DNA from 2 places in the Delftia sp. HK171 genome. Region 2 is predicted to be linked to the other one. Evidence: predicted binding sites of a transcription regulator. Region 2 holds the regulator's gene; the other holds the start of a gene.
The links. Region 2 encodes NrdR, which represses ribonucleotide reductase genes. Its sites were predicted from a motif close to CACNANATNTNGTG; they were not measured.
Positions count from the first base shown of each region.

Region 1: the regulator NrdR is predicted to act here: its motif matches at 2,465-2,478, upstream of BO996_RS07610 (ribonucleoside-diphosphate reductase subunit alpha).

Region 1 covers NZ_CP018101.1:1,686,117-1,692,197, forward strand. Annotated here, with positions in the region: gene BO996_RS07610 (ribonucleoside-diphosphate reductase subunit alpha) at 1-2,339, opposite strand, end outside; gene ampD (1,6-anhydro-N-acetylmuramyl-L-alanine amidase AmpD) at 2,869-3,504, opposite strand; gene BO996_RS07620 (sigma-54-dependent transcriptional regulator) at 3,491-5,038, opposite strand; gene BO996_RS07625 (sensor histidine kinase) at 5,038-6,081, opposite strand, start outside.
Region 2 covers NZ_CP018101.1:5,163,366-5,169,446, reverse strand. Annotated here, with positions in the region: gene BO996_RS23130 (O-acetylhomoserine aminocarboxypropyltransferase) at 1-948, opposite strand, end outside; gene BO996_RS23125 (CBS domain-containing protein) at 1,055-1,507, shown strand; gene BO996_RS23120 (helix-turn-helix domain-containing protein) at 1,658-2,155, opposite strand; gene aroC (chorismate synthase) at 2,355-3,452, shown strand; gene nrdR (transcriptional regulator NrdR) at 3,519-3,974, opposite strand; gene glyA (serine hydroxymethyltransferase) at 3,997-5,244, opposite strand; ZMP/ZTP riboswitch at 5,279-5,454, opposite strand; gene BO996_RS23100 (lytic transglycosylase domain-containing protein) at 5,592-6,081, opposite strand, start outside.

The DNA of each region.
Region 1 (6,081 bases), 3.0 Mb from region 2:
ACGCCGACGATGTTGGAGATGGTCGCCGTGGGCGCGATGGCCACGCAGTTGGAGTTGCGCATGCCGTGCTGGCCGATCTTGGCGCGCAGGGCATCCCAGTCCAGGCGCGAGGAGCGGTCCACTTCCACATAGCCGCCGCGTGCCTTCTCCAGCAGGTTCAGCGTGTCCAGCGGCAGGATGCCCTGGTCCCACAGCGAGCCCTTGTAGCTGGAGTACTGGCCGCGTTCCTTGGCCAGTTCGGTGGAGGCCCAGTAGGCGTAGTAGCAGATGGCTTCCATCGACTGGTCGGCGAACTCGACGGCCGCGTCGCTGGCGTAGGCGATGCGCATTTCATAGAGCGCATCCTGGAAGCCCATCAGGCCCAGGCCCACGGGGCGGTGGCGCAGGTTGGAGTCCTTGGCCTTTTGCACGGCGTAGTAGTTGATGTCGATCACGTTGTCCAGCATGCGCATGGCCGTGGTGATGGTCTTGCGCAGCTTGCCGTGGTCGATGGCGCCATCGACGATGTGGCGCGCCAGGTTGACCGAGCCCAGGTTGCAGACGGCGGTCTCGGTGTCGCTGGTGTTCAGCGTGATCTCGGTGCACAGGTTGGACGAGTGCACCACGCCGGCGTGCTGTTGGGGCGAGCGCACGTTGCAGGGGTCCTTGAAGGTGACCCAGGGGTGGCCGGTCTCGAACAGCATGGACAGCATCTTGCGCCACAGGTCCATGGCCGGGATGCGCTTGAACAGCTTGAGTTCGCCGTTGTCGGCCTTGGTTTCGTAGGCCTTGTAGGCGTGCTCGAAGGCGGCGCCGAAGAGGTCGTGCAGGTCGCCGACATCGGAGGGCGAGAACAGGGTCCAGTGGCCCTTTTCCATGACGCGCTTCATGAACAGGTCGGGAATCCAGTTCGCCGTGTTCATGTCGTGCGTGCGGCGGCGGTCGTCGCCGGTGTTCTTGCGCAGTTCGAGGAATTCCTCGATGTCCAGGTGCCAGGTCTCCAGGTAGGTGCAGACGGCGCCCTTGCGCTTGCCGCCCTGGTTCACGGCCACGGCCGTGTCGTTGACCACCTTGAGGAAGGGCACCACGCCCTGCGACTCGCCGTTCGTGCCCTTGATGCGCGAACCCAGGGCGCGCACGCGCGTCCAGTCGTTGCCCAGGCCGCCGGCGAACTTGGACAGCAGGGCGTTTTCCTTGATGGACTCATAGATGCCGTCCAGATCGTCGGGCACCGTGGTCAGGTAGCAGGAAGACAGCTGCGAGCGCAGCGTGCCGCTGTTGAACAGCGTGGGCGTGCTGCTCATGAAGTCGAAGGACGACAGCAGCTCGTAGAACTCGATGGCGCGCGCATTGCGGTCCTCTTCCTGCAGCGCCAGGCCCATGGCCACGCGCATGAAGAAGGACTGGGGCAGCTCGATGCGCGTCTTGCGCACGTGCAGGAAGTAGCGGTCGTACAGGGTCTGCAGGCCCAGGTAGTCGAACTGCTCGTCGCGCTCGGCCTTGATGGCGGCAGCCAGGCGGGGCAGGTCGTAGTTCAGCAGCTCGGGGTTGAGCAGCTCGTTGTCCACGCCCTTGCGGATGAAGCCGGGGAAGTACTCTGCGTAGGCCGCCTGGATGTCGGCCGGGTGCACGTCACGGCCCATGACCTCGCGCACGATCGTGTGCAGCAGCAGGCGGGCGGTGACGTAGGTGTAGTCGGGGTCTTTCTCGATCAGCGTGCGGGCGGCCAGGATGGAGGCCTTGAAGACTTCTTCGATCGGCACGCCGTCGTACAGGTTGCGCAGCGTCTCGGCGACGATGGGGGCGGCCTGGATATCGGCGTTGAGGTTGCGGCACGACGCCTCGATCAGCGCCAGCAGGCGGGCCTGGTCCAGCGGCACGCGCTGGCCGTTGTCGGTCACATGCAGCACGGGCGCCGGTGCGGCGGCGGCAACCGCTGCGGCCTCGGCGGCCTTCTTCTGCTCGGCACGTTCCTGGTTGCGGCGGTCGCGGTACAGCACGTAGGCGCGTGCCACGTCGTGGTGGCCGCCGCGCATCAGGCCCAGTTCGACCTGGTCCTGCACATCTTCAATATGGAAGGTGCCGCCGCCCGGACGCGAGCGCAGCAGTGCGCGAACCACGGCCTGGGTCAGCTCGTCCACGGTCTCGCGCACGCTGGCGGAGGCCGCGCCCTGGGCACCGCGCACGGCCAGGAAGGCCTTGGTCAGCGCGACGGCGATCTTTTGCGGCGTGAAGGGCACCACATCGCCGCTGCGGCGGATGATCTGGTAGCCGTCCTGCACGGACAGGTGATGGGCGGAGGAAGGATTGGCAGCATCACCGTGCGCAGCGGGAGCCAAAGAATTCAGTGCTTCTTGCATGAGTTTCCTCAACGGGTGTTTGTGGATAGAACGGACGCGGACCTGCACTTGGGGCAGGCTTGCTGGGAGATGGAATCGGGGTCGGATGTACACACCGTTTTCACAGGGTGTGCACAGCTTGTGAACACTAGATATGGTGTCCAGCGTGCTTCTGGGCACTACCTGTAGTGTATCGCCGTCTCATGTACACGGGGTACTCACGGCCGGAAAACCGCTGTTTGCGCTGCGCCAAACGGGTGCGCAACCTACAAGCCAATAGCAGCAAAGGCCCGCTGCGCCGTGGCTTGCGGGCGATGGTCCGCCGCAAGCCGCTGCAGCCTTGGCCCTGCGCCGGTCGGACCGCTGAAAGCCCCATGGACAGTGGGGCTGCGACACATGCGTGAATTTGTAAAAAATGATCAGGCAGCCGCTGCGTGCGCCTGGCGCGCCACATCGGTTGCTTTCTGGATTGACAGACCCTTTGTCCTCTGCCTGTGGACAAGCGGGGTTTTGCGCAAGATCTGGCGGTGCCTGCGATGAGGGTGTGCGCTTACGTGGAGGGCTGGCCCGCGCCCGGCGGCAGCTGCCAGTTCGCCGTGGCTGGGTGGTGGGCCAGCAGCCCGCGCAGCCGGTGCCAGTCGAAGCCTGCGCCCGGATCGCATTTGCGGCCCGGCGCGATGTGCTCATGGCCTGCGAGATGGGCCACGGGGTAGCGGGCCGCGATGGCGTTGCACAGGGCATCGAGCGCCGCGTACTGGGCCGGCTCGAACCGCAGGCCCTCCAGGCCTTCGAGCTCTATGCCGATGGAGTCGTCGTTGCAGCGGTCGCGGCCCCGCCAGCAGGAAGCGCCTGCATGCCAGGCGCGCGCATCGCAGTCCACAAACTGCCAGACCTCGCCCTGGCGCGTGATGAAGAAATGCGCCGACACCTCCAGGCCGCGTATCCCCTGGTAGTAAGGATGGGCGTCCCAGTCGAGCTGGTTGGTGAACAGTTGCTGGACCGCACCCGTGCCGTACTCGCCGGGGGGCAGACTGATGGAGTGCACGACGACCAGATCGACCAGCGCCTGGGTCGGGCGCTCGCCAAAGTTGGGCGAGGGCAGGTGGCGGGCCTGCTGCAGCCAGCCGCCTTGCCAGGTCCAGGCCGGGGCCTGGGTGGCTTGCGCCTGCGGATCAGGCCTCGCCATGGCCGCCTCCGTCCGTCTCGGCGCTGGCATCGCCGGGCAGGGCGATGTTCAGCCGGTCGATGCGGTAGCGGATCTGGCGCAGGCTCAGGCCCAGGCGCGCGGCGGTGGCCGTGCGGTTGAAGCCGTTTTCCTGCAGCGCCTGCACCAGGATGCCGCGCTCGCGCTCGTCCAGCCAGGCCTGCAGGTCACGGGGCAGGTCGGCATCGGCTGGCTCTGGCGATAGCGGGCCGCCTAGCGGCAGGGGGCGCGAAGGCGAGAGCGAAGAAGAGGGCGAGGCGGATGCGGGTGGTGCGGGCGGTGCGGGCGGCGTGCCGCAGGGCAGCTGCATCTCGGGATCTATGCGCAGCGGCCCGTCCTCACCCAGCGTGATGGCGCGATGCAGCAGGTTCTCCAGTTCACGCACATTGCCGGGCAGGGGCAGGCGGGCGATCTGCTGCACTGAACGCTCGTCGATCTCGGGCATGGGCAGGCCGGATTCCTGCGACAGCCGTGCCAGCAGGGCGCGGCACAGGGCAGGCAGGTCTTCGCGGCGCTCGCGCAGCGGGGGCAGCAGTACCTCGATGACATTGAGGCGGTAGTACAGGTCCTGCCGGAAGCGCCCCTGCTGCACATCGGCAGCCAGATCGCGGTGGGTGGCGCTGACGATGCGTACATCGGCCGCTTCCTCCTGTGCGGAGCCCAGGGGGCGCACGCGGCGCTCCTGGATGGCGCGCAGCAGCTTGGCCTGCATGGCCAGGGGCAGGTCGCCGATCTCGTCCAGAAACAAGGTGCCGCCGCGCGCAGCCTGGAAGTAGCCGTCGCGGTCCTGGGTGGCGCCGGTATAGGAGCCCTTGCGCGCGCCGAAGAACTCGGCCTCCAGCAGGTTTTCGGGAATGGCGCCGCAGTTCACGGCCACCATGGGGCCATGGGCACGCTGGCTGCAGGCATGCAGCGCGCGGGCCACCAGCTCCTTGCCCGTGCCCGACTCGCCATGCACCAGCACCGGCGCCATGCCGCGGGCCACCTTGGCAATGCGCTGCTTGACGGCCTGCATGGCGGGCGACTCGCCGACCATGGCGTCCAGTGCGCCGCTGCCGTTGAGGACCGGACTGGCGGCGGGAGCGGCCGAAGGGTTGCGCGCCGGCATCACGCCCGGGGCCGGCACACCGCCCACGCCCTGGGCGGCCGAGGCCACGACCAGGCGGAACTGCTTGAGGTCCACGGGCTTGGTCAGGTAGTCGAAGGCGCCTGAGCGCAGGGCCTCGACGGCGTTCTCGGCGGAGCCGTAGGCCGTCATGACCACGCAGCGCTCGCGCCGCTGCTGGCTGCGCAGGTCCTGCAGCAGCTCCATGCCCATGCCGTCGGGCAGGCGCATGTCGGTGATGACCACGTCGAAGCGCTGGGTCTGCAGTTGCTCGCGCGCCTCGCCCACGCTGGCGGCGGTTTCCACGCGGTAGCCTTCGCGCAGAAGGGTCAGTTCATAGAGGGTGCGCAGATCCGGCTCGTCGTCCACGACAAGGATCGATGCGGCAGCGGGCAGGGAGTTCAAAGGCATCACACCACAATCTGATCAAACAGGGAGGCCGGCAGGGCCGAGGCCGGGCCGGCACGGAACACGATGCTGAAGGCATTGCCCTCGACAGGGCCGTGCGGCGTGGGCCGCGACAGCCTCTGGTAGCTGATGCTGGCATCGTAGCGCTGGCACAGCTCGCGGCAGATATACAGGCCCAGGCCGCTGGAGCGGCTTTCCGAAGAGAAGAAGGGCTCGAACAGATGGCGCTGCACCGTGGGCTCCAGCGCGGCGCCGTCGCTCCAGACCTGTAGCCAGATCTGGCCGCCGGCCGGCGCGCCGGTCAGCACCTGCAGCGTGTGTGGCTCGTGGGCGTTGCTGCGGTAGCGCCGGGCGTTGTCCAGCAGGTTCACCAGGATGCGGCGCAGATGCTCGCCATCGAACACCACGGTCTTGTCCCTGGCGTCGAGCAGGAGCTGGATGCTGTGCACTGGCTGGCCCTGGGCCTGCCATTCCTGGCAAACCTGGGCCACATGTTGGTCCAGGGCCAGCAGACCGGCATGCGCCTCGCCAATGTGCTGCTGGGCCCGGGCGATGTTGAGCACGTCCTCGACGATGCGTGCCAGGCGCTCGGCATTCTGGCCCACGATGCGGCACAGCTGCTGCTGGGCCGGGTCCTGCGCCAGATCCTCGGCCAGCAGGGCATTGGCCTGGGTGATGGCGGCCAGCGGATTGCGGATCTCATGGGCCACGGCGGCCGACATGCGGCCCATGGACGCCAGCTTTTCCGTGCGCAGCCGCGCCTCCATCTCGCGCAGATCATGCAAAAAGACCACGCACAGCTGCTGCAGCAGCGCGGGCTCGGCCGCGTCGGCGGCGTCGGATGGGGTGGCGACCTCGGTCAGCCAGGTGCGCAGGTGCAGGCCCGTCATGCCTTCCTGGCCGATGGACTGCAGATGGATGGCGGCCGAGATGGGCAGGTTCTGGGCAAAGCTCTGGGCCACGGCGTCCTGCAGCCGCTGCCAGCCGGAATGCTCCTTGAGGGCGAAGGGCAGGGCATGCGCGTCGGCCAGCCCCAGCAGGTGCAG
Region 2 (6,081 bases):
CACCAGCGGATGGCTGGCCAGGAATTGCACCACCTTCTCGGTATTGCGGATGTGGCGCTCCATGCGCAGCGGCAGCGTCTCTATGCCCTGCAGGATCAGCCAGGCCGTGTGCGGGCTCATGCAGGCGCCGAAGTCGCGCAGGCCTTCGCGCCGCGCGCGCAGCAGGAAGGCGCCGGTGCTGCTTTCCTCGCTGAACACCATGTTGTGGAAGCCGTCGTAGGGCTCGGTCAGCTCCGGGAAGCGTCCCGACTTTTCCCAGTCGAAGCTGCCGCCATCCACCACGATGCCGCCGACCACGGTGCCGTGGCCGGACAGGAACTTGGTGGCCGAGTGGTAGACGATGTCCGCGCCATGCTCCAGCGGCTTCATCAGCCAGGGCGAGGTCAGCGTGGAGTCCACCAGCAGCGGCACGCCGGCTTCATGGGCTATGGCGCTGATGGTGGGGATGTCGAGCACATCCAGGCCCGGGTTGCCCACCGTCTCGCCGAAGAACAGCTTGGTGTTGGGGCGCACTGCGGCGCGCCAGCCGTCGATGTCGCCGGGCTTGACGAAGGTGGTTTCTATGCCGAAGCGCGCCAGCGTGTAGTGCAGCAGGTTCTGCGAGCCGCCGTACAGCGCCGTGCTGGCCACGATATGGCTGCCCGCGCCCATGAGCGTGGCCACCGACAGGTGCAGCGCCGCCTGCCCACTGGCCACGGCGATGGCGCCCACGCCGCCTTCCAGGGCCGAGACGCGCTGCTCCAGCACAGCATTCGTGGGATTGGAGATGCGGCTGTAGACGTGGCCGGGGCGCTCCAGGTTGAACAGCGAGGCCGCATGGTCGCTGGACTCGAACACGAACGAGGTCGTGAGGTGGATGGGCGTCGCGCGCGCTCCGGTGGCGGGGTCGGGCTGTGCGCCCGCGTGCAGCGCCAGGGTGTCAAAGCCGGGGTCCGAGTAGCCGGGCATTCCTGTCTCCATGGTTGTCAAGGCAAGCGGGCATTGTGGGCTATATTTCCTGTCAGACACGGGCTTGCCGCAACCACGGCGACACAGACAAATTTGGAGATACGGCATGAAAGTAAGTGACATCCTGCGCGTCAAGGGCAACACCCTCTACACGGTGTCGCCGGACGAAAGCCTGGCCAGCGCGGTGCAGGTGATGTCGGAGCGCGATATCGGCTCCCTCGTGGTCATGGAGCATGGCGACGTGGTCGGCATGCTGACCTTCCGCGAAGTGATCCAGGGCTTCGTCAAGCACGGCGGGGTGGGCGAGACGCTGGTGCGCTCGGCCATGGACGACGCTCCCATGACCTGCACCATGGAAACCGACATGGACGAGGTGCGCCGCATGATGCTGGACCGCCACGCACGCTACATGCCGGTGATGGACAAGCGCATGCTCATGGGCGTGATCAGCCTGTACGACGTGGCCAAGGCCGTGGTGGACAGCCAGAACTTCGAGAACCGCATGCTCAAGGCCTACATCCGCGACTGGCCCGAGGGCGAGCGCCAGGGCGCGGACTGATCATCGGGTCGATATCTACCGACCGTTCGACCGTTTCACTTTGAGCAGCAAGGCCTCCGAACGCAAAATGCGGCGGAGGCCTTTGTCGTTGCGCGCAGGGCGCAAAGCTGACAGTCGCGTGAACAGCGAATGGATGGGCAGCAGGACCTGTCAGTGCACGCGGCGGCGTTTGGGCTTGAGCAAGGCGCTGGGCGGCACGTCATAGGCCTGTCTGAAGACACGGCTGAAGTGCGAGAAGCTGGTGAAGCCGCAGGCCAGCGCCACATCGGTCACGCGCCGCGCATTGTCTGCCCGAAGCAGCAGGTGCGCCTGGGCCAGCCGTTCGTTCCAGAGCCAGCGGCTCGGGGTCAGGCCTTCGGTGGCAAACAGCCGCGCCAGGCTGCGCAGCGACATGCCCATGTCCCGAGCCACCTGCAAGGGCTTGAGCTCGGGGTCGTCGAGCCGGGCCCGCATGTACTGCTTGGCCTGGGCAAGCCTATTGCGGGTTCTGAAATCGCCAGGGCTGGACGATGTCAGCAGTACATTCAGCAGCGAGGGGCGAAGGTCCTGCTCCTCGTCCTTGGGCTGAAGGCCTGGCGATGCCGGCGGAGTGCTGCGCGCAGGGTCGCTGTGATCCTGGCTTTGCGTTGAGTCGTAAGAGGCCTGCATTTCACGAACCTCCCGCAGTTTGCGGCTGGTGCCTGTGTGGTGATCCGCAGGCGGTTGAAAAAGGGTGGATTGCAATTTTAACTATGAATATTTGCAATCCGATAGCTATATTTGTTATCGCCGGGCGATGGCTGCCTGCGCAATGCACCGCCGCCGCAGGCACGGCGCTTGCGGGCTACCCGGGCATAATCGTCGGCCTATGAGCGGCAACACCTTCGGCACCCTATTCACTGTCACCAACTTCGGCGAATCGCATGGCCCGGCCATAGGCTGCGTCATCGACGGCTGTCCGCCCGGCATGGCGCTGAACGAAGCGGATATCCAGCAAGAACTGGATCGCCGCCGTCCCGGCACCAGCAAGTTCGTGACCCAGCGCAACGAGCCCGATGCGGTGGAAATCCTCTCGGGCGTCTACGAAGGCCGCACCACGGGCACGCCGATCGCGCTGCTGATCCGCAATACCGACCAGCGCAGCAAGGACTACTCCAACATTGCGCAGAGCTTTCGTCCCGGCCATGCCGACTACGCCTACTTCCAGAAATACGGCATCCGTGATCCGCGCGGCGGCGGCCGTTCCTCGGCACGGCTGACGGCCCCCACGGTGGCCGCTGGTGCCGTGGCCAGGAAGTGGCTCAAGGAAAAGTTCGGCACCGAGTTCCGCGCCTGCATGACCCAGGTGGGCGAGTTGTCCCTGCCCTTCGAGAGCTGGGAGCATGTGCGCAACAACCCCTTCTTTGCGCCGGTGGCCGATGTGTCCCAATACGAGGAATACATGGATGCGCTGCGCAAGTCGGGCGACTCCTGCGGCGCCGCGCTGCGCGTGCAGGCCAGCGGCATGCCGGTGGGCTTGGGCCAGCCGCTGTATGACCGCCTGGATGCCGACGTCGCCTACGCCATGATGGGCCTGAACGCGGTCAAGGCCGTGGAGATCGGTGCCGGTTTCGACAGCGTGGTCCAGCGCGGCACCACGCACGGCGACTCGCTGAGTCCCGAAGGCTTTCGCAGCAACAACGCCGGTGGCATCGTCGGCGGCATCAGCACGGGTCAGGATCTGGAAGTGCGCATAGGCATCAAGCCCACCAGTTCCATCATCACGCCGCGCGAATCCATCGACGTGCAGGGCCAGAGCACCGAGGTCATCACCAAGGGCCGCCACGACCCCTGCGTCGGCATCCGCGCAGCGCCCATCGCCGAGGCGCTGCTGGCTCTGGTGGTGATGGACCATGCGCTGCGCCACCGCGCACAGTGCGGTGACGTGGATTCGGGCCTGGCTCCCATCCCTGCCGCCGCACCCTGAAAGCACTGCCAGGCCACCAAAGAAAAAGCCGCCCAAGGGCGGCTTTCTTGCGTCCTGCCGGCCTGATCAGCCGGGATTGCGCACCTCATCCATGACGTTCTTGAAATCGTCCACATCCTCGAAGCTGCGGTAGACGCTGGCGTAGCGGATGTAGCCGACCTTGTCGAGCAGCTTGAGCTCGCGCATCACCATCTCGCCCAGGCGGCTGGAGAGCACTTCGCGCTCGCCCAGGTTGCGCAGCCGCTCCTCGATGCGCTCGATGGCGGCATCGATCTGCTCTGTGCTCACGGGGCGCTTGCGCAGCGCGATCTTGAACGAGCCCAGCAGCTTGGCGCGCTCGTACTCGATGCGCCGCCCGTCCTTCTTGACGATGGCGGGAAAGCTGACCTCGGGCCGCTCGTAGGTGGTGAAGCGCTTGTCGCAGCCGCCGCACTGGCGGCGGCGGCGGATGAAGCCCCCATCCTCGGCCTCACGGGTCTCCACGACCTGGGTGTCCGGATGGCTGCAGAACGGGCACTTCATGGCAGGCCTCTATGCGTGCAACTCAGGCGCCGTAGACCGGGAAGCGGGCCGTCAGCTCGGCCACCTGGGCGCGTACGCGGGCCAGGTTGGCTTCGTCGGCGGGGTTCTCCAGCACGTCGGCAAGCAGGTTGGCTGTCAGGCGGGCTTCCTCTTCCTTGAAGCCGCGCGTGGTCATGGCGGGCGTGCCCACGCGAATGCCGCTGGTCACCATCGGCTTTTCGGGATCGTTGGGGATGGAGTTCTTGTTGATCGTCATGTGGGCGGCACCCAGCGCGGCTTCGGCCGCCTTACCGGTGATGCCCTTGGCGCGCAGGTCCACCAGCATGACGTGGCTTTCCGTGCGGCCGGAGACGATGCGCAGACCGCGTGCCGTCAGCGTTTCCGCGACAACCTTGGCGTTCTTCACGACCTGTTCCTGGTAGGTCTTGAACTCGGGCGACAGCGCTTCCTTGAAGGCCACGGCCTTGCCGGCAATGACATGCATCAGCGGGCCGCCTTGCAGGCCGGGGAAGATGGCGCTGTTGATGGCCTTCTCGTGCTCGGCCTTCATCAGGATCACGCCGCCGCGCGGGCCGCGCAGGCTCTTGTGCGTGGTGGTGGTGACCACGTCGGCGTGGGGCACGGGGTTGGGGTACACGCCCGCGGCGATCAGACCGGCGTAGTGGGCCATGTCCACCCAGAAAATGGCGCCGACTTCCCGGGCGATCTTGGCGAAGCGCTCGAAGTCGATGGCCAGGGCGTAGGCCGATGCGCCGGCCACGATGATGCGGGGCTTGTGCTCGCGCGCCAGCGCTTCCATCTTGTCGTAGTCGATGGCTTCTTCGGCATTCAGGCCGTAGGAGACCACGTTGAACCACTTGCCCGACATGTTCAGCGGCATGCCGTGCGTCAGGTGGCCGCCTTCGGCCAGGCTCATGCCCATGATGGTGTCGCCGGGCTTGGCAAAGGCCATCAGCACTGCCTGGTTGGCCTGGGAGCCGGAGTTGGGCTGCACGTTGGCGGCTTCGGCGCCGAACAGCTTCTTGACGCGGTCGATGGCGAGTTGCTCGACCACATCGACGTTCTCGCAGCCGCCGTAGTAGCGCTTGCCCGGATAGCCTTCGGCGTACTTGTTGGTGAGCTGGGAGCCCTGGGCTTCCATGACGGCAGGCGAGCAATAGTTCTCGCTGGCGATCAGCTCGATATGTTCTTGTTGACGCAGGTTCTCGGCCTGGATGGCGGCAAAGACTTCGGCGTCGACCTTCTCGACGGTATTGGTGCGTTGAAACATGGCAGTCCTGTGAACTTGAAATTCCCTTGAGGCCAAGGGCTGCCCAGGCGAACGGCGGAACACTCCAGATCCCGCGTGCGCATGGAGGCTGGGCGGTACGCTCCCCGGTGGTTCACAGAAGGTGGTCCTTCTCGGGCCTTCTGCTGGTTTCCACGTCAGCGGCAGCGGTGCGTGAAGCGGCTGCGCCTATCGCCAGTTGCGTACCCCGCTAGTGTAGCTGAGCCGGTGGCGCCGAAGACCTGGCAGGGGCGTTGCAGAAGGCGTTTGCGTGGGCCACCTGCAGTTGGATCGGGCATGAAAAAAGCTGGCCTTGGCCAGCTGTGCATTCACTGTGCCGGGAAGTCAGGCTACAGCGCCGGCTCCTGGGACTGAAGGGCCACCTGCTCGGAGCGGGCAGAGGTGTTGCTCGAGCTGACCGGCACGGCTGCAGGCGCAGCCGCTGCTGCCGGGCCCGTGGCCTCGGCCACGGGGGGGGCCGGCTTGGTGGAGGCAATCTGTACGGCCTGCCGGGGCTGATCGACCTTGGCGGTCATCAAAGGCACGGCACGCAGGCCGGCGGCCATGCGCAGGCGCTGGTGCTCGGCCAGCACCTTGGCGGCGTAGCCACCATCGGTGGGCAGGTTGGCCGCGCCCACGTAGTAGCGCAGGCCTCCTTCGATGGAGCCTGCGCGCTCGATGCATTCCTTGAGCACGCGCACGCCCACGCGCAGATTGCTGACCGGGTCGAAGGCAGCATTCTGGCCACCGAAGTTCTCATACTTGTCGGTATGCACCGTGGTCATCACCTGCATCAGGCCCTGCGCGCCGACAGCGCTTTGCGCAAACGGGTTGAAGCTG